Linked DNA regions of Labilibaculum sp. DW002. The protein of the gene in region 1 interacts with the protein of each later gene in a pairwise test. Links are inferred from orthologs where the notes say so. Each region holds a gene or a part of one and is shown in the gene's direction. Other genes may lie near its edges.

Evidence for each region.
Region 2: the proteins of leuS (region 1) and ligA interact in binary tests that used the Escherichia coli proteins (3 or more experiments, as listed by UniProt). The link is inferred for Labilibaculum sp. DW002 from one-to-one orthologs.

The regions. Positions count from the first base shown.
Region 1 is NZ_JAKJSC010000008.1:101,597-112,616, reverse strand. The notes cover bases 3,003-6,270. They hold leuS (leucine--tRNA ligase), read left to right. Parts: upstream 3,003-3,307; coding sequence 3,308-6,070; downstream 6,071-6,270. Other genes in these bases: L3049_RS19455 (YitT family protein), read left to right, coding at 6,166-6,270. Outside these bases: L3049_RS19490 (asparaginase), read left to right, coding at 1-143; L3049_RS19485 (MotA/TolQ/ExbB proton channel family protein), read left to right, coding at 357-1,169; L3049_RS19480 (hypothetical protein), read left to right, coding at 1,179-1,628; L3049_RS19475 (ExbD/TolR family protein), read left to right, coding at 1,677-2,252; L3049_RS19470 (ExbD/TolR family protein), read left to right, coding at 2,252-2,719; more of L3049_RS19455, read left to right, coding at 6,271-7,026; L3049_RS19450 (YitT family protein), read left to right, coding at 7,053-7,925; L3049_RS19445 (peptidoglycan DD-metalloendopeptidase family protein), read left to right, coding at 8,017-9,288; purN (phosphoribosylglycinamide formyltransferase), read right to left, coding at 9,280-9,840; L3049_RS19435 (acyl carrier protein), read left to right, coding at 10,040-10,276; fabF (beta-ketoacyl-ACP synthase II), read left to right, coding at 10,300-11,020.
Region 2 is NZ_JAKJSC010000001.1:654,560-665,306, forward strand. What follows is about bases 4,047-7,041. They hold ligA (NAD-dependent DNA ligase LigA), read left to right. Parts: upstream 4,047-4,536; coding sequence 4,537-6,546; downstream 6,547-7,041. Other genes in these bases: L3049_RS02590 (exonuclease domain-containing protein), read left to right, coding at 6,609-7,041. Also shown: L3049_RS02565 (sensor histidine kinase), read right to left, coding at 1-75; L3049_RS02570 (LiaF transmembrane domain-containing protein), read right to left, coding at 81-794; L3049_RS02575 (LiaF transmembrane domain-containing protein), read right to left, coding at 819-1,163; L3049_RS02580 (PAS domain S-box protein), read right to left, coding at 1,388-4,021; more of L3049_RS02590, read left to right, coding at 7,042-7,196; L3049_RS02595 (DUF6913 domain-containing protein), read left to right, coding at 7,306-7,845; L3049_RS02600 (penicillin-binding protein activator LpoB), read left to right, coding at 7,931-8,515; L3049_RS02605 (COG3014 family protein), read left to right, coding at 8,566-9,984; L3049_RS02610 (heme NO-binding domain-containing protein), read right to left, coding at 9,976-10,527; L3049_RS02615 (alpha/beta hydrolase-fold protein), read right to left, coding at 10,663-10,747. UniProt on the Escherichia coli protein: DNA ligase that catalyzes the formation of phosphodiester linkages between 5'-phosphoryl and 3'-hydroxyl groups in double-stranded DNA using NAD as a coenzyme and as the energy source for the reaction.

The DNA.
Region 1 (11,020 bases):
TAGCAGCAGGTGTTGTTAGTGGACGAGACATCACAACAGAGGCGGCTGTTACAAAATTAATGTACGTCTTGGGAAAAAAGCTTAATGAAGAACAAATCAAATTCTTTTTAAATAAGTCCATCAAAGGTGAATTATGCCAATAGAAAATTTGTTTTTCACTTTTTTTTTGTAATTTGGTGCACTGTTAAAAGTGTTCTATATTACATAAGGTCATGTAAGGAATGATATGAAGTGTAGAAATAGAAAGACTTTTAAATAATATTTGACAGACAACTATGTGTTTAGTTGTATTAAAGACCGCAACCGTTTAATTTTGTAAAAAATAATTTCGTTAATTAAAATTTGAAAAACAGACTATGAAAAAGTTATTTGCATTTATAGCAGTTATCGGGATGCTGAATTTTGGAGCATCATTCAATGCAGTTGCTCAAGATGAGACAGCTGAAACTACCGAAGCTACCGTAGATACTCAGGATGAAGCTGCAGAAGAAGTTGCAGTTGAAGAAACTGTAGTAGAAGAAGAAGTAGAAAGTACTTCATTTCACGCTATTGTTAAGAAGCAATTCATCCAGGGTGGTGCGATGTTTATGAGTTTTGTATTGTTGTCATTAATTTTAGGTTTGGCTCTTTGTATTGAAAGAATCATTTACTTAAACATGTCAACTACAAATACTAAGAAGTTGATCGCTAGCCTAGAGGAAGCGTTGAACAACGGTGGTGTTGATGCTGCTAAAGAAGTTTGTAGAAACACTCGCGGTCCTATCGCTAGTATCTTCTATCAAGGTCTTGATCGTATCGATGAAGGTGTAGAGGTTGTTGAGAAATCAGTAATCGCTTACGGTTCAGTTCAGATGGGTCTTTTAGAGAAAGGTCTTTCTTGGATTTCATTGATGATTGGTCTTGCTCCTATGTTGGGTTTCATGGGTACAGTAATCGGTATGATTGGTGCATTTGACTCTATTCAGTCAATGGGTACTATTTCTCCTGCTGCTGTAGCTGGTGGTATTAAGGTTGCCTTGATTACAACAGTATCTGGTTTGATCGTTGCGATGATCCTACAGGTATTCTATAACTACTGTACTGCTAAAATTGACAGTATCGTTAACAACATGGAAGATGCATCTATTTCTCTTCTTGATATCTTAGTAAAATACAACTTGAAAAAATAATTTCCGACTATGTCAAATACATTGAGTAAATATTTAAATATTCTTACCTATGTAATGCTTGGTCTTACAGTTGTTTTTGTAGCCATGTTTTACTTTGGTGGAGAAGTGCCAAACGCAGCTTATACAACTCCGGTTCACACCGATTCGTTGATCTATTGGGCTAAGGCATTATTCTATATCACTGTTGGCTTGTCAATTTTGTTCCCTATTATTCAATTAGTAACGAATCCTAAAGGGGCAATTAAGGGATTAGCTGGACTTGCTGGTCTTGGACTAGTTATCTTGATCGCATATTCTTTATCAGATGGTACATTATTGAATCTTCCTGGTTATACTGGAGAAGACAATAATCCTAGCTCGTTAAAGTTTGCTGATACCATTCTTTACACCATGTATATTTTAGGTGTAGGTGCTATCGCTTCTATCGTAGTGACTGAAGCATTAAGAAAATTACGCTAAGACAATGATTCGATTAAATTCGAATCGTAAACCTTAAGAAATAATATTATGGCAAGAAAAACACCAGAGATAAATTCGAGTTCGATGGCCGATATCGCTTTCTTGTTGCTTATTTTCTTCTTGGTGACAACTACAATGGACGTAGATACTGGTATCTACAAAAAGTTGCCACCTATTCCAGAAGATGAACAACTGAATGATGATGTTAAGGTTAAGAAACGTAATGTTTTTTCCATATTGGTGAACCGTAACAATGAATTGTTGGTAAATGGTGAAGTTCTTAGTATTTCACAATTGCGTGAAAAAACAAAAGAATTCATCTTGAATCCACTTAATAAAGAAGACTTACCTGAGAAGAAACCAACTACGATTCCATATTTTGGTGACGTGATGGTTTCAAAAGGTTTGATTTCGTTACAGAATGACCGTGGAACAAGATATGAAACTTATATTCGCGTTCAGGATGAACTTGCAGCGGCTTCTCGAGAGTTAAAGGATGAGAAGTCGGTACAAAAATGGGGTAAAAAATATGCCGAGCTTGATGATGATCAGAAAGCAGCGGTTAGAAAATATATCCCAGTTCAGATTTCTGAAGCAGAACCAAGAAACACAGGAGGTAAATAATGTCAAAGTTTAGAAAAGACGGTAAAAAAGATCTACCGGCCATATCAACAGCTTCTCTTCCTGATATTGTATTTATGTTACTTTTCTTCTTTATGGTTGCTACAACCATGCGTGACGTTGAATTGAGTGTAAATTATACTCAGCCTAAGGCGAATGAATTGGTGAAGTTAGAAAAGAAGGATTTGGTTAGTAACATTCACGTTGGAGTTCCTTTAAGGAAATTTCAAAAGACGTTTGGTACAGAACCAAGAATTCAGCTAAACGATCAATTTGCTACAGTTGCAGATATTCAAGCTTTTATTGCTTCAGAACGTGAATCAAGAAAAGAAGAATTGCGTAATAAGTTGACTACTTCATTGAAAGTTGATCAATACACTAAAATGGGTATTATCACTGATATTAAGCAGGAACTTAGAAAAGCAAGTTCACTTAAGTTGAACTACTCAACTAGACAAACTGCAGAATAATTTATTATTCGATATATAATTAAAAAGGAGTCCAATAGGACTCCTTTTTTTTGTGCCTATAATTTTGAATTTTTTCCTAACAAGAAAAGTAGGGACAAGCAAATTGTGTGTTTTGCCAGATCTGAAATCGTTATTTTTTAATGATTTGTTTCTATTTTATTTGAGAGAAGTGTTGGGGAGTTTTCTTAGGAAATTACTGTTTTCACCTTGGGAAAGGATTGATTTAAAACAAAGCTTAACAGGTCGTTAAGCCTTGTTTATTATTCCAGTATTGTTATGGAATTTCATTGTTGTGACCCGTGGCGGATTCAAACCCATGGCCTTCAGAACCGGAATCTGACGTTCTATTCAGCTGAACTAACGGGCCATTGCGTGCACAAATTTAAAAAATTATTTTGTTCTGCATGTTTATTCTACACAATATCATTTGGGAAATAAATAGCAGCTCGATAAAGGTGTATGCTTAAGGCATTAAGAACCAATTTTTAATAAAATCAGACTTCCTCTTCAAACACGATTAATATTTGTAAACTTTTGCTAATTTTGCGGTTCGAAAGCTTCGAATAACCATATTTTATCAATAATACCATGGAATACAATTTTAAAGAAATAGAAAAGAAGTGGCAGAAGTTTTGGGTAGATAACAAGACTTATAAAGTTGATGTTGATACAAGTAAACCAAAATTTTATGTGCTCGATATGTTTCCATACCCATCGGGTGCTGGTTTGCATGTTGGTCATCCACTTGGTTATATTGCTTCTGATATATATTCTCGCTACAAGCGTTTAAAAGGGTTTAATGTTTTGCATCCTATGGGGTATGATGCCTATGGTCTGCCTGCAGAGCAATATGCAATTCAAACGGGGCAACATCCAGCTATTACAACTGATGTAAATATTAAGAGATACCGTCAGCAATTAGATAAAATTGGTTTTTCTTACGATTGGGATAGAGAAATTCGTACTTGTGATCCTGAATATTACAAGTGGACACAGTGGGCATTTGTAGAAATGTTCAATCACTATTTTAATAATAAAACACAAAAAGCTGAATCTATTGAAACTCTAATTGCAAAGTTCGAGGCGAATGGAAATGCTTCTGTTAATGCTGCTTGTTCGGAAATTGAACCTTTTACAGCAGAAGAGTGGAAAGCTTATTCTGATACCGAAAAACAGGCAACTCTTTTGAATTACCGTTTAGCTTATTTAGCCAATACGATGGTGAACTGGTGTCCTGCTTTGGGTACAGTTTTGGCTAATGACGAAATTAAGGACGGTTTATCTGTTCGAGGTGGTCATCCTGTAGAGCAGAAGAAAATGCGTCAATGGTCTTTAAGAGTATCTGCTTATGCAAAGCGTTTACTTGAGGATATGGAAAAGTTGGAATGGACTGACTCATTGAAAGAAATTCAGCGTAACTGGATTGGACGTTCCGAAGGTGCAGAAATGGACTTTAAGGTAAAGGACTCAGACGTAGAAATGACAGTTTTTACAACGAGACCTGATACTATTTTTGGTGTTAGCTTTATGGTTTTGGCTCCAGAAAGTGAGTTGGTTGATCAATTGACTACTCCAGAATATAAAGAAAAAATTGCAGCTTATATTGCAGCTACTAAAAAGCGTACTGAACGAGAACGTATGGCCGATGTTAAAACGGTTAGTGGTGAATTTACAGGCTCATATGCTATACATCCATTTTCAGGAGAAGCAATTCCGGTTTGGGTGAGTGATTATGTTTTGGCTGGTTACGGAACAGGTGCTATTATGGCTGTTCCTGCACACGATAGCCGTGACTATGCTTTTGCTAAGAAATTTGATCTTCCAATTGTTCCTGTAGTATCAGATGGTGATTTAAGTGAAGGCTCATACGATGCAAAAGCTGGAGAAATGATCAATTCAGACTTCATGAATGGATTGGACGTAAAAGATGCTATTGTAAAAGCTAACGAAGAAATTGAAGAAAGAAAATTAGGTAAGCGAAAAGTGAATTTCCGCTTGCGCGATGCTATTTTCTCACGTCAGCGTTATTGGGGGGAGCCATTCCCAGTTTATTTTAAGGATGGTATGCCTAAAATGATGGATATGGATAAGTTGCCTCTTGAGTTACCTGAGGTTGATAAATATTTACCTACCGAAACGGGAGAGCCGCCATTGGGACGTGCAACAAACTGGACAACTGACGATGGTCATCCTATTGAATTGAATACAATGCCTGGTTTTGCAGGTTCATCTGCCTATTACTTGCGTTATATGGATCCTCGTAACAACGAAGCCTTGGTGTCCGAGGAAGTAAATGAGTACTGGCAAGATGTGGATTTATATATTGGTGGAACAGAGCATGCTACAGGTCACCTAATTTATTCACGTTTTTGGAATAAATTTCTTTACGATATAGGTAAGGTTTGTAAAGATGAGCCTTTCAAAAAGCTTATTAATCAAGGTATGATTCAAGGTCGCTCGAACTTTGTATACCGTATTAAGAATACCAATAAGTATGTGTCGTATGGTTTGAGAAAAGATTATGAGACGACTCAAATTCACGTTGATGTTAACATCGTGAAGAATGATGTATTAGATACTGAAGCTTTCAAAAATTGGATGCCTGAGTATGCTGATGCTGAATTTGTATTGGAAGATGAAAAATATATTTGTGGCTGGGCAGTTGAGAAAATGTCTAAGTCGATGTTTAATGTGGTTAATCCAGATGTGATTGTTGAAGAATATGGCGCTGACACACTTCGTTTATACGAAATGTTCTTAGGACCATTGGAAGCTTCAAAACCTTGGGATACTAATGGTATCGATGGAGTTCATAAATTCTTAAAAAAATTGTGGCGTTTATTCCATAATGACAAGAATGAGTTTGCAATCTCAACTGATGAACCAACTAAAGCAGAGTATAAAATTCTTCACAAGTCTATCAAAAAGATTCAAGATGATATTGAGCGATTCTCATTCAATACTTCTGTTTCTGCCTTTATGATTTGTGTTAACGAATTGAATAGTGCGAAATGTAATAAGAAAGCAATTTTAGAAGAATTACTTGCTCTTTTAGCACCATTTGCACCTCATATTACCGAAGAACTTTGGGCATTGTGTGGAAATACAAACAGTATTACCAAAGCAAGTTTTCCAGAGTTTAACGAAAGTTTTGTTCTGGAAAACAATCATAAATATCCAGTTTCGTTTAATGGAAAAATGAGATTTTTGCTGGAACTGCCATTAAGTCTGAATAAAGATGAAATTGAACAGGCTGTGATGACCTGTGAACAGGCCCAGAAATGGATAGATGGAAAAACCCCTAGAAAGGTAATTATTGTTCCTAAGAAAATTGTAAACATAGTAGTCTAAGAGAATAAAATAAAGTTGTATATTATACAAAGGGCTTTGTTTTCTTCTGAAAACAAAGCCCTTTTTTTGTCTAAATATTTAAAACGTACTGTCTAATGAAATTTTCAATCGCTGAAGCGAAATCCTATCTTATTATTACCTTAGGATTATGCATCTATAGTTTTGGTTGGACTGCTTTTTTAATTCCATCTGAAATTGTGGCAGGAGGAGTTGGAGGTATCGGAACCATCATTTACTATGCCTCGGGAGAAACCATCCCTGTTGGTTATTCCTTTTTTGTAATTAATATTTTCTTGATTTTAATTGCCTTGAAAGTTCTGGGTAGTCGTTTTGGAATCAAAACAATTTTTGGGATTATTGTAGGTTCTGTTTTGTTATACTTTCAGCAGCAATGGATTACGGAACCTTTAGTAGATGAGAAATTTATGGCGAGTATCATTGGTGGTATTTTAGCTGGTGTTGGTATTGGAATTACGTTAACACAAGGCGGAAGTACAGGTGGAACCGATATTGTTGCCATGATGATTAACAAGTATCGAAATATTGGCCCTGGTAGAGTCATACTCTATATCGATATTTTTATCATTGCTTCTTCCTATATTATCTTTGAGGATATTTCAACAATTGTGTATGGTTATGTGGAAATGGGTGTGGCAGCTTATACCATCGATATGATGATATCTGGTTCTAAGCAATCGGCTCAGCTTTTTATCATGTCAACCAAATATGAAGAGGTTGCAGAAATGCTTAGCGAGGAAACAGGTAGAGGTATATCAATGCTTCACAGTACTGGTTGGTACACTCGAAAAGATACAATGATGTTAATGATCGTTGTGCGTAAGCATGAAACACAATATATCTTTAGAGTTGTTAAAGAACTTGATCCAAAAGCTTTTATTACTATGGGGTCAGTAATGGGCGTATTTGGAGAAGGATTCGAAGAAATAAGAGCATAACATCTACAATTAATTTATCTATTTTGATGAAAAATATATTTAAAACAACAGATTTAAAAGAATCATTGCGGTCCTACTTTATAATTGCAATAGGTTTGTTTATTGGATCTGTTGGTTGGACAGGTTTCTTAATTCCATCAGAAATTGTAGGTGGTGGGGTTACTGGTATGGCTACGATTATCTATTTTGTGACCGGTTTTAAGGTTGGATATTCTGTTTTTATTATAAATTCAGTACTCCTTTTAGCATCTTTAAGAGTATTAGGCTTCAGTTTTGGACTTAAGACCATTTATGGAATATTCGTGATTTCATTTTTTCTTTGGCTATTTCAGTCAATAATAACGGAGCCTTTGGTTTCTGACCGATTTATGTGTGCTATAATTGGTGGTATTATGGCTGGAGCAAGTGCTGGTATTATACTATCGCAAGGTGGAAGTACCGGAGGTACCGATATCATTGCCATGATGATTAATAAATATCGAAATTACAGCCCAGGTCAACTTCTTTTAACTCTGGATCTGATTATTATCTCTTCATCATATTTTATCTCAAATTCCATTGAGCAAGTAGTCTATGGTTTTGTAGCTATGGGAGTGAGTGCTTATTGTGTTGATATGGCGATTGAAGGAGCTAAACAATCTGTTCAAATTTTTATTTTCACCAAAAAGCATGAAGAAATTCGTAATGAAGTTGTTTTAAATCTTGATCAAGGATTAACGGTTCTAGAGGCCAAAGGTGGCTACTCTCAACAAGATGTAAAAGTTTTGATGCTTTTAGCAAAGAAGAAAGATTCGCAAGCTATACTTAAAATGGTAAAAATTGTAGACCCAGACGCTTTCATATCTATGGGATCGGTAATGGGTGTATACGGACAAGGATTCGATAAGATAAAGTCTTAAAAAAGCTTAAATCAATAAAGATGGGTAATAGCTTGTTGTACAACTATAATAATAGTTATACCTTTAGGCTTCTAAAAAATAACGATCCACGATGAAAAAATTCTTCAATTATAAATTCTTCCTGATTGCAGGTGCTGTTCTCTTAGGTTTAATTGTTTTAAAATGGCTTTCGAAAGAGAATCAAGTAAAAGAAATTGCACAGGAAACAGTTGTAATTGATACAACGGAAAAAGAACAAATTCATTTAAAGTATGGATTTCCAATTGAAGAATTTAATGTCGAAACCAATAGAGTAAAGAGAAATCATAGTTTGTCTACTATTTTGAGACAATATGATGTTAGCTTCGGAACAATCGATAAAATAGCTAGAAAAGCTAAGAAGGTATTTAATGTTCGTAGAATTAAATCTGGACATGAATATTCAGTTCTCTTTACAAAGGATAGTTTAAAAACGCCAGAATATTTCGTTTACGAGAATACGCCTGTTGAATATATTGTTTTTGACTTACGTGATACCTTAAATGTATTTAAGGGCGAAAAGGAAATTGTTAAACATAGGAGACAAATAAAAGGTACAATTGAATCATCGCTGTGGAATGCTATGGTCGATGCAGGAGCAGATCCGGTTCTCTCAATGGAATTGTCAGATATTTATGCTTGGACGATTGATTTCTTTGGAATTGGAAAGGGAGATGAATTTAATGTGATTTACGATGAAGAAATGATTGATGGTGAATCTATTCATCAAATTGATGTGATTGCAGCGAACTTTGTTCACCACAAATCGAATAATTATGCCTTTGCTTTTACTGATGGAGAAAAAGGAGGTTATTTTGATGAAGAAGGAAAGAGTTTGCAGAAAGCATTCTTGAAGGCCCCACTTCGTTTTTCCCGCATAAGTTCTAAGTTTTCAAATAGACGTTTTCATCCGGTTCTTAAACGTTATCGTGCTCATCATGGAATCGACTATGCTGCACCAACAGGTACGCCTGTAATGACCATTGGCGATGGTGTGATTGTGAAGAGAGGATTCCAGAAAAGAGGAGGAGGACGTTATCTTAAGGTTAAACACAACTCAGTCTATACAACGACTTACATGCATTTTTCGCGTTTCGGTAAAAATGTAAGTGTTGGATCCAGAGTAAAACAAGGACAAGTTATAGGTTATGTTGGTGCGACAGGTTTAGCTACGGGACCACATTTAGATTTTAGAGTTCATAAAAATGGAAAAGCAATCAATCCATTAAGGATGAAATCGCCTCCCGTTTCTCCTGTTAAAAAGGAGAACGAAGTACGATATCAGTTAGTGATGGAGAGCTTAATGAAAGAGCTTAATAAAGAAGAAGCAATTACCTTAGAGTAATTGCTCAATAATTTTAGGGAAAAATTCGTACTCTAATTGATGAATTTTTTCGGCTACATCATCAGCAGTGTCGTTTGGAAAAACATCACATTTCGTTTGAAAAACAATTTTACCTTCATCGTATTTTTCATTTACCATGTGAATGGAAATTCCAGTTTCGGTTTCTTTATTTGCAACAACAGCTTTGTGAATATTCATTCCGTACATTCCTTTTCCTCCATACTTAGGAAGTAGAGCTGGGTGAATATTAACAATAGAATTCGAAAATTTCCGCAATAGATTAAGAGGAAGTAGCCATAGAAATCCTGCTAAAACAATAAAATCGACCTGTTTTTCGGCTAAAAAATCAACGATTTTATCCGTTTCGTTAAATTCTGAGCGGGAAAAAACGAAAGTTGGAATATTTAAGTTTTTCGCTCTGGATAGCACAAAGGCATTAGCGTTGTTAGAAAGTATTGCAGAAATTTCAAAATCAGGTTTATTGCTAAAATATCTTGCAATATTTTCAGCGTTACTTCCTGATCCAGAAGCAAAAATGGCTATTTTTTTCATGTCGGTTTTTAGTGTTGTCTCAATTATACAAATATATGCAAAATGCATTTCGAAGGGGAATTATTTCGCAGAAAAGGAAAAAGGATTATCTTTGCGACCAACTATGTGGAAATAAGTTTGATTTTATATCCTAAATTTATTTCTTTGCAGAGTTAGAAATTAATTAGTTTTTTAAATATTAATCTAAAATTTTAAAGTTATGTCTGATATTGCATCTAGAGTAAAAGCAATCATTGTTGACAAATTGGGTGTTGATGAAACAGAAGTTGCTGTTGAAGCTAGCTTCACTAATGACCTAGGAGCTGATTCATTGGATACAGTTGAGTTAATCATGGAATTCGAAAAGGAATTTAACATTGCTATTCCAGACGATCAAGCTGAGAACATCGGGACTGTAGGTGCCGCAATTTCTTATATCGAAGAAAACGCTAAGTAATTAATTAACCCAGAACCTTTTTTATGGAACTTAGAAGAGTAGTAGTAACTGGTCTTGGAACCATTAACCCAATCGGTAATAATATTGCTGAATATTGGGAAAGTTTGAAGAATGGAAAGAGCGGATCTGATAAGATTCAGCAATTCGATGCTTCAAAATTCAAGACTCAGTTCGCTTGCGAGGTTAAAAACTTCGATCCAAAAGCGCATTTCGATCGCAAAGAAGTTCGTAAACTCGATCTTTATACGCAGTATGCTTTAATTGCTGTTAAAGAAGCAATTGGGGATGCGGGTTTCGATTTGGAGGCCGAAGATTTAACAAGAGCCGGAGTAATTTGGGGTTCTGGAATTGGCGGTATTAAGACTTTCTTAGATGAAGTTACAGGATATGCAAACGGGGACGGAACTCCTCGTTTCTCTCCTTTCTTTATTCCTAAGATGATTTCTGATATTGCTGCCGGTCATATTTCTATGAGATATGGTTTCCAGGGACCGAACTACGGTACAGTTTCTGCATGTGCTTCTTCCACTCACGCTATGATTGACGCAATGAACTATATCCGTTTGGGTAAAGCTGATATTTTTATATCAGGTGGTTCAGAAGCTTCTATCAATGAAGCGGGATTAGGAGGATTTAACTCAATGCAGGCCCTTTCAACTAACAACGAAGAATACACTCAAGCATCTCGTCCATTTTGTAAAACCCGTGATGGTTTTGTAATGGGAGAAGGAGCTGGTGCTCTTA
Region 2 (10,747 bases), on another replicon or contig:
TAGTGCAGTGAAAAAAATCCAAGATGCTAAATACACAACAAGGGCTAATCGATTCTTCAATAAGGGATGTTGCATTTGATTTATTTATAAGATTTTATTTCACATCCTCCCATTAATACAAGTCCTCTAATAATTAATTCTTTTTTAGGTTCTACAATATAATTTGTAGTTGCTACTCTTTTATCTGATACACCTCCCATAATTGCGGTAACCTCAACCTTAACATCCCAATCAGATGGAACAACTAAAACACAGCCTCCAAACATGGCAAAAACATCTATCACATTGGTTCCTTCGGCCAAATCTGCACTGCTCAAGTTCAATTCTGTACCCCCAAAGACACAAGTAACCTTACCTCCTCTAAAATTTTTGTTGTTGATCATTTTTTCACCACCTCCAAAAATATTTAACTCATCAATATAATCCGAATCGATTCCAACACCTGATCTACTATGGCCTTCACAAGCATTGCGTTTACGAATAACGACCACACCTACAACAATCATAACTACTGGCCAAAATAAGCCTCTCCAATTAAAGCTCCAATCAAATATAATTGGAAACATAAATACACCACCTACTGCCATCAAAACAATACCTGTTGTTTTATCTTCTTTGCCAAAAAAGAAAAGAGCACCTAAACCAATTAATAATCCTGGCCAAGAGAATATCATATGCCTTAATTCGTAGGGAATAAAGTCTAAATTTTTAAGAACCAATAAGCATCCAAATAGGATTAAAAAAATACCGAATATTGCACGGTTATTTGGGTTTGATTTATGTTGTGTTTTCATAATGATCTATTTTACGATATGAATTTATTTATTTTTTGAACAATAAGGCGAATCAGGAGCAAAAATAAATGCTATTCCTCCTAAAATAAGTAAAGCTGGAAAAAACCACATATGCCAATTCTCAGGAATAAAATACAAATCATCCATAAGGAAATAACCACCTGCTGCAATCGCTATCATTCCACCAAAAATTTTTCTTCTAACCAATACCTGTAATAATCCGAAAAGAATTAAAAAGGCTTCCCATCGATACAGGTATGCTTCGATAAAATTAGATTGATAGTTAAGCCGCTCTAAAACAATTACAATTCCAACAATTATTAGAAGCAGTCCAACAAATAGACTTTTATTTTTTTTATTTTCATCCATGATAATATGGTTTAAGATTTGGGTTTCCTTTGTTTCTATTGCTAAAATAGAATAATAGTATAGCTTTTACTTGTTCAAATCGGTTAAGTGCTGTCAAGAATCGGTAAATGGTTCAAAAAAGAAAGATCACTCAAAGGTGATCTTTTATACAAGTTATAAATACTCGAATATTTACGAATTTAACCTTAAATCTAACTCTTATATAATGCAGCTTGGTATTGGTTTTAATTATTAGATTTATCAGATGCAACTGAGTTTCGTATAGCTTGGTTAACATCTACAGACACTTTAGAAGGTAAGGTGAAATAAAATGCAGAGCCTTCACCTTCTTTACTATCTACCCAAATGTCACCATTCAGCATTTCAATGTGAGCTTTGGTAATCGCCAAACCAAGTCCTGCTCCTTCTCGAGCCATAACATCCTGAATATCTGCCTGAACGAATCTTTCAAAAATTGCATCCTGACGATCTTCTGAAATACCAATTCCAGTATCCTTTACAACAAACTTAAATATTGAATCTTCTCCATTGCTTATCAACTCGTAACCATATTCTATATTACCTTCCTCCGTATATTTAATTGCATTTTTTATTAAATTAGAGAGAATCGCGATAAATTTATCCTTATCAGTATTAATTTTAGCTTCTTTATTTAATAGTCCTTTTTTAAATAAAAGATTCATTCCCTTAGCTTCAACTTCTTGTTTAAAGATATTATATAAATAATCTATCTGTTCATTGATATCAAATTCCTCAATTTCTACTGTCACAAGACCTGCTTCAATTTTTGAAATATCCATAATATCATCAATAATATTCAGCATTCTATCTCCACTTTTCATTATTATACTGAGGTATTTATCCTTTTTAGCGATCGTGAGATTACTGCCACTCAAAAGCCCCGAAAACCCAAGTATACTATTCATTGGAGTTCGAATCTCATGACTCATATTTGCTACAAAAGCAGACTTTAAACGATCACTTTCCTCAGCTCTCTTTTTAGCTCTAACCAACTCTACCTCTGACCATTTATGTTCTGAAATATCTTGAATAATCCCAGATAGAGCAATTGGCTTCCCATCCGAATTTAGAATATGTTTTCCAGTGGATTTTATCCAGCGCATTTTGCCATCAATCCGTTTTATCCTGCACTCAAAGTTCCAATCTGAAATCGTCTCTAATGCTTTCTTAAAAGTTTTTTCCACATCAGTCCTATCCTCAGGTAAAACATGTTCCATAAACATTTCAAAAGTCCATTTACTCTGTAATGTTTTATATCCAAAAATCTGATCATGGATTAGTGTTCTATGTGATGATTGGTCTTGTAAATTAAGATCCCATGCGCCAATATGTCCTGTTTCTAATGCTAAACTTAGTCGATTTTCACTTTTAGCCAATGCCACTATCGCATTTTTCTGTACCGTAATATCGTGAATAGATCCCACTAAAAACTTATTTCCTGACTCATCAATAAAACGAGTCTTGCTTGTAACTATAGTTTTCGTAATTCCATCTGAAGTCAATGTTTCTTCTCGCAAATCAGGTATACCTGTATCAAGAACTTTTCGATCTGTAGTTAAAAAATGTTCTCTTTCATTTTCTGGAACTTGCTCTGCAAGTGTGTATCCAATCACCTTATTCTCATCCAAATTGAAAATATCAAAAAAAGCTTTGTTTGCCATTGTAATTCGATGATTATCATCTTTTACAAATATTGGATCATTAACAAGATTCAGAATTGTTTTTATTTGCTCTTTTTCATCTCTCAAGTTAACATCGGCATGTTTACGTTCAGTAATGTCAATGGCTGTGGTCAAAATTGCTCGCGTTCCTTCATAATCGATAAGAGTAATTGTTATATCGACCCATTTGGTTTGGTTCGATTTTGTAAGTATTTTCATTTCGTAATGATCGGGAACCGTCTCACCAGCTAATCTTCTGGTAGCTCTTTCATTTACCATAGCTCTTTGGTCGGGATGAACAATATCTAAAGCTTGTAATTGGAATGATTCTTGCTTCGTATACCCAGTAATTTTCTCCCAATATTTATTTACATATAAAATTCCCTTTTCATAATTTGTTGTCACAATGGATATAGCAACTTGAGCCGTATCAGCCAAGTTCCTAAATTTTTCCTCACTTGCTATAAGTGCACCTTCAATAAGTTTACGCTCAGTGATATCTCTTGTAAACATCGCCAATTCAACATTCCCATTGGTATAACTAGGAAATATATGAGTTTCATAAAAATGCCCACTTCTTTCGTCGCTATAAACAATTGGCTTTCTCTCCTTTATGATTTTATCGGCTGCTTTTTTTCGTCTTACACCATCCTTTTTGGGTAATAAATCATAAACATTTAAGCCGATTAACTTATTCACAGAAACACCAAAATTATTTGCAAATGCTTCATTTGCTATCTTTATGTTTCCATCTTGCTCTAGAAGAAACATAAAATCAGTACTGCAATTTATTAATGCATTTAAACGAACCTCCAACTCTGTATTTTCAAATTCTCTTAATTTACTTTCTGTAATATCACGCCCAGTAGCATAAACTGATTTCTCACATGAAACAGACGTAGCTTTCCATTCAATATATTTTACCGAACCATTCTTGTGGATGTATCTATTATTAAAATTTATTGTTTTTTCACTTATCAGCAGATTTTCAAATTCTTTATTTGTTTTTTCAAGATCATCAGGATGTACTATATTAAAAAAAGGTTTATTAATAAGTTCCTTAGCATCATAACCAAGCATATCTGTGTAAGCTGGATTCAAAAAGGTAAAAACACCTTTATCATCCGTTATACAGATAAGATCCTGAGATAATTCAATTAATTTATTTGCGTTCATAATTGAAATTTAAGATTGAAGTCTATTGATATCACTTGCAGCTTCATATATGGCAAAAATATCATCATCGATAATGCGCTAATTCACTCACCAAGTTCTCCATTTTTAATAATAGCTTATTCTTATTTTAGTCTTCATGATTCATAGCTAATTGATCTTTAAATTGACTTCTCAATATTCTAATTCAATAAAAAGAACTACCTAATTAACATTGCTTTATCACAAATAAGTAACGGCTAATCTTAAAGATAAGTCATGCATTATCCATTTCAAAGAAGTTAATTCATTTTTTTGTTCGATCGAAATGGCTACAAAAACATATTTTCTGGACAGATACCTCTTCCTTAAACTTATCAACAAACTCATTTTCATCATGATTTTTAAATTACTTTTCCTAATCTCAAAAATCATTGAAATCATTTGCGAAATCACCACAAGGTTTACTATTTTTACGATTCGAGGTTTGTTTTTAACGACATCCTCTTCTATTCACACAACGATAGACCTTTATTATTATGAATCAGGCAGAAGCAAAAGTTCGCATAGAAGAATTACGTGGACAATTACATACTTACAATCACAATTATTACGTATTATCGCAACCAAGTATTAGCGATTATGACTTTGATATGCTCTTAAATGAGCTAATCGATCTAGAAAAACAATTTCCTGAATTTAACGATCAAAATTCACCAACCCAACGAGTAGGTAGTGATATAAATCTTGAATTTAACCAAGTGGAACACAAATACCCGATGCTCTCTTTAGGAAATACCTATTCGGAGGAGGAAATTCGTGATTTTGAAACCAGAATTAAAAAACTGATTGATGGTGATGTTGAATATGTATGCGAAATGAAATACGATGGCACTTCCATTTCTTTGACTTATGAAAAAGGAAAATTAGTGCAGGCGGTTACTCGTGGTGATGGTGTTAAAGGTGATGATGTTACTGCCAATGTAAAAACCATTCGATCGGTACCATTGCAACTAAGCGGTAAAGGGTTTCCAGATGAATTTGAGATTCGCGGAGAAATCCTAATGCCTTTTGAAGTTTTTAACAGCTTGAATGAAGAGCGCGAAGAAATTGGCGAAGCAGCATTTGCTAATCCTAGAAACGCAGCTTCAGGAACTTTAAAAATGCAGAATTCATCAATCGTAGCCAAACGCAAATTAGACTGTTACCTATACTACCTATTGGGCAAAGAAATTCCAACTAGAAATCATTACAGTAATTTGCAATCGGCAAAGGATTGGGGCTTTAAAGTCCCTTCCAACACGAAACTTTGCAAAAACATTGAAGAGGTAATTGCCTTTATTAAAGAGTGGGATGAGAAAAGAGATGATTTACCAGTACCAATTGATGGAATTGTAATTAAGGTGAACTCATTGGACATGCAAGAAGAACTCGGGTTTACCGCCAAATCACCGCGATGGGCAATATCGTACAAATACAAAGCAGAAAGAGTATCAACCAAATTGGAAAAAGTAACTTACCAGGTTGGAAGAACAGGTTCCATTACACCCGTTGCAAACCTAGAAGCAGTTCAATTAGCAGGAACCACAGTAAAAAGAGCATCTCTTCACAATGCTGATATCATTCAAAATTTAGATTTACACGAAAACGATACTGTTTATGTAGAAAAGGGAGGCGAAATTATTCCAAAAATTGTTGGAGTAGAATTGTCTGAAAGATCTGCGGAAGCAAAACGAATTGAATACATTGATAATTGTCCTGAGTGCAATACCGCTTTGGTTCGTAAGGAAGGTGAAGCTAACCATTATTGTCCAAACGAAATGGGCTGCCCTCCTCAAATAAAAGGAAAAATTGAACATTTCATAAGTCGAAGAGCTTTAGATTTAGATGGATTGGGGGAAGAAACAATCGATTTATTGTTTCAAAAAGGTTTGATTAAAGATGTTAGCGGCCTGTTTCGCCTTACAAAAGAAGATATTGTACCATTGGATCGTATGGGTGATAAATCGGCAGAACGTATTTTAAATAGCATTGAAAATTCCAAACAAGTACCTTACGAAAGAGTTCTGTACGCCCTAGGAATTAGATATGTTGGAGCTACTGTTGCAAAAAAATTAGCCAAAGCAATCCCTTCTATCGATAAATTAGCGACTTCCACTCTTGAAGAGTTAATTGAAGTAGATGAAATTGGTGGAAAAATTGCTGAAAGCATTGTTGAATATTTCTCTAATGAGTATCATCAAAATCTGGTGGCTCAATTAAAAGAATTTGGCTTGCAATTAGAGAAAAAAATTGTTGAAGATGAAAATTCCAGCAATACCTTGGAAGGCTTATCAATTGTAATATCGGGTAGTTTCAACAAATACTCCAGAGACGAATTAAAAGATTTAATTGAATTACATGGTGGCAAAAATGTAGGATCTATTTCCAAAAAAACAAGTTTCCTTTTAGGTGGAGAAAAAGTTGGTCCAAGCAAGTTAGCTAAGCTAGAGAAGTTAGGCCTTGAAATGAAAAGTGAAGATGAATTTCTAAAAATGATTGGATTGTAACATTCAATTAAAAAACGAGGATTATTTTTTCACTTCGTTATCTTAACCCTAATTACTAAAAAATGAATTTTACAGCAATAGATTTTGAGACTGCTAATGGAAAGCGAAATTCTGCCTGTTCCCTAGGTCTTGTGCGTGTCGAAAACGGAATAATTGTTGAGAGTAAAGATTGGTTGATCTCCCCTCCTGAAATGTATTTCCACCCAATGAATATCAGTATACATGGCATTACTGAAGAAGATGTAATGAACGAACCAAGTTTCAATTACATTTGGGAAGAAGTAGAGGAATATTTAAAAGATGAGATGGTAATCGCTCACAATGCTAGTTTTGATGTCTCGGTATTGCGTGCGTGCCTCGAAACTTATGGCATTGCCTTTCCTAATTTTGATTATATGTGCACAGTTCAGATTAGTAAAAATATTTGGCCTAATATGCCTAATCATAAACTAAATACCTTGGCACATATTTTCGATATTCCTTTAAAGCATCACGATGCATTAGAAGATACTTTGGCTTGTGCAAAAATTGCAATTAAAGCTTGTGGTGTAATGAATAGCACTAATCTTTTACAATTGGCTAACGAAATAAGCATTACTCCAGGCAAATTATACAACAAAGGTTACCGAGCTCCAAAAAAAATTAAATAAGCTTAAATTATGATTTGGAAAATGAAAATTTTCCTAACTTGTCAATTCGATTTACAAACGTTCAAATTGACCCAAAATCATAAGCCTACATCTTAACTATTAAAAACAAATGAGTTTTTTACAAAATATTAAAAATCGCCTTGCTAATAATCACATTCGGAACAAACAGAAGAAGAATCCGAGAATAAAAGAATTTCACAATTTAGAAAGCGCAAAAAGCATAGGGATTTTGTTTGATACGCTTGATGACAAAAATCATTCGATTGCTAAAAAATTCTCGGAAGATTTATTGCAAAAGGGCTATAAAGTGCAAACAGTTGGTTGGATAAATGCGGATGAGTTACCAGATTTTGGTGTAGCACAAAAGATATTATTCTACACCAACAAAGATGTTAAGTGGAACGGGGAACCAATTAGCGAGGAGCTAGCTGAATTTGTTACTAAAAAATTCGATTTGCTATTCATATTTACAGAATCGGATCATCTTTCGATAAAATACCTTACACAATTATCAAATGCTTCATGCAAAGTAGGCTCATTAGCTGACAATTGCGAGCATCTAGATTTAATGATTGATCAAGGCAAAAATAAATCATTAGCAAATTTAATCAGTGAAAGCTTAAAATACCTTGCTATTATTAAAAAGTAGTTGATAAACTGGCATAAATATTGTGTTTAATTTTAACAAAAAAATTTAAAAAAAGGATATTATTTAAACAAAAATGAAAAATATTATGAAGTATTCATTTCGCCTAATTGTTTTTACACTGGCTATTTTTGCCAGCGTTTCTTGTTCCAGACAAGTAACCCGTGTATCTCCTGATCAGCAAATTGACTTGAGCGGACGTTGGAACGATACGGATTCTAAACTAACTGCAGAAGCATTAATAGAACAACTACTAACTCGTAATTGGATAGAAAACTATCAACAAGAAACGGGTAAAAAACCAGTAGTTATTGTTGGCCTAATAACGAATAAAAGTTCTGAACATATCGATTCTGACACCTACATTAAGGATATTGAAAAAGCTATTTTGAACGATGGTAGAGTTCGTTTGGTTCAGGCTGGAGCTAAAAGAGAAGCACTTCGCGAGGAGCGTGCAGACCAGCAAGATTTTGCCTCTAAAGCAAGCATCAAAAAATGGGGCCAAGAACTTGGCGCTGACTTTATTTTACAAGGAGATATTAGTTCAATAATTGATAGTTATAAAAAAGAAAAAGTTAGATACTACCAATTAAACTTAGAGCTAACCAACCTTGAAACTAGCGAACTGGTTTGGATGGGTGACAAAAAAATTAAAAAGTACGTTAATAAATAAATTGGTACAATCAGGAAGTCACTTTTGACTTCCTGAATTTCTTTATTTGGATGAACAAGCTTCTCTTACATATTACTGCTAAAATACGAACTGCATTTCTACTCGTTTTCCTTCTGTTCTTATCTGGCTGCGCTACTTATTACATGCAAAATGAAGCTTTTAATGCTTCTTTTTTACGTGGAGACATTTCGGGTGCTGAAAAAATTCTAGATCAGGACAAAAAGAACAATCGAAATAAAAATCGCGCTTTATTTTTATTGAACAAAGGAACTTTAGCATGGATGCAAGAAGATTATACTGCTGCAACTAATTATTTTAACGAAGCGGATCTATACATTGAAGATCAAAGAAAAAGTGTTGGTTCGGAAGCTCTTGCTATGCTTACCAATCCAATGACAAAACCCTACCAACCTGAAGATTTCGAAAATGTAATGCTCAATTTCTATAAAGCCTTAAGCTATTTAGAAATGGGAGATTCAGAAAAGGCTCTTGTTGAATGCCGCAGAGTTAATGAAAAGCTATATGCTCTGAACGATAAATACCCGAAAAAATTTCAAAACAGGTATAGTGATGATGCTTTTGCTCATACGCTTATGGGTTTAATTTATGATTCTACTGGAGATTCAAATAATGCTTTTATTGCTTATCGAAATGCTTTAAAAATATACGAAGAGAATTATCTAAAAAATTTCAATACTTCTGCGCCATTGCAATTGAAAAAAGATCTTTTACGTACTGCATTCCAAACTGGTCTGAATCAAGAATACGAAAACTATAAAAATGAATTTGGTTTCGACTATCAAAAGAAAAATAATAACGAGGGAGATGTAATCTTAATTTGGCTATCTGGATTAGGGCCTGTAAAAGCTGAATGGAGTATCAATTTCAGTGCTCTTAACGGCCGCGATGGATACCTTACGATGGTAAATAATGAAGAAAATGTTACGCTTCCATTCTTTGTTGGGAACATGGATCGAAACACAAGAAGTGCTTTTAGCGATTTAGATTTTGTTCGTGTTGCATTCCCAAAATATCAAGAAAGAATTCCATTTTATACTTCGGCAGATGTGCGAATAAATAATTCGACCACCTACCATCTAGAAAAAGCACAAGATCTAAATGCGATTGCCTTTAAGACATTAAAAGATCGTATGGTTAGAGAGATGGCAAATTCTCTTTTACGCCTTGCGACTAAAAAGGCTCTGGAAAGCTACGCAAGAAGTAAAGATGAAAACATTGGTGCTCTACTTAGTATTTTTAATGCTGTTACCGAGAAAGCTGACACACGAAATTGGCAAACACTGCCTCACTCAATTCACTACACAAGAATTCGATTAAAAGAAGGTAAGCATCAACTCATTTTACAAGTTAATTATCCTGGAGGAGGAAGTAAGGATCAAGAAATAGAAGTAAATGTGAAAGCAGGTAAAACAAATTATTTTACATTTCACAATATGGAATCAAACTAATATAGGACTTTTTGAAAGTGTAAAACAAACCAATTTACTCCTCTCAGAAATATACTCTGTATTAAGCGTTATTTCTTCATTAAAAAATCGTTGACAGCCCATTAACAAACCAATGGCCAAATCAACAAGTATTTTTTCTGTTTGATAACTTATCTGGAAAGTACTCTCGTTAATTTTAATAGCCCTGAACTTCGGAATTTTTAATGCTGGAAAAGAATTTTGCATTTTTTCATGAATGAATTCATCGACCTGATCGAGAAATTCAAATATGTTACTATTCCCTGCAAAACTAGGTCGGAATAAAATTACAAGGCGACTAAAAAGATATTCTCCAAAATTTTTAGCGACATCGGACGATGAGTTGCCAATTTCACGGCCTAACAATTCACATAGTTCAACAAACTGTGCACAAGGATATCCAATTTCTGATTCGTATACCCCATTATTACCAACTCCTAATTCTGAAATAATTTTTTCTGTAAGATTATGACCATATTCCTTTTCTGCCATTTCCAGAAATTCCGTAAAAAATATTCCCTTCATTATTCCTCCTCTTTACATCATTCAAAGTAGTACTTCGCACAAAATAAATCATTAATACAGTAACGTACCAATAACGGAGAAGAAGAAAACTAATTGTGTAAAGGGGTAATAAAAACCTATAAAAGTATATTCTACTTATAAATCAACACTGTTTAATGCATCAGCTTCCATTTCTTTTAAGGTTTTTTGAAGCGCCAGATATTTTTGTTCATAGTCCCAT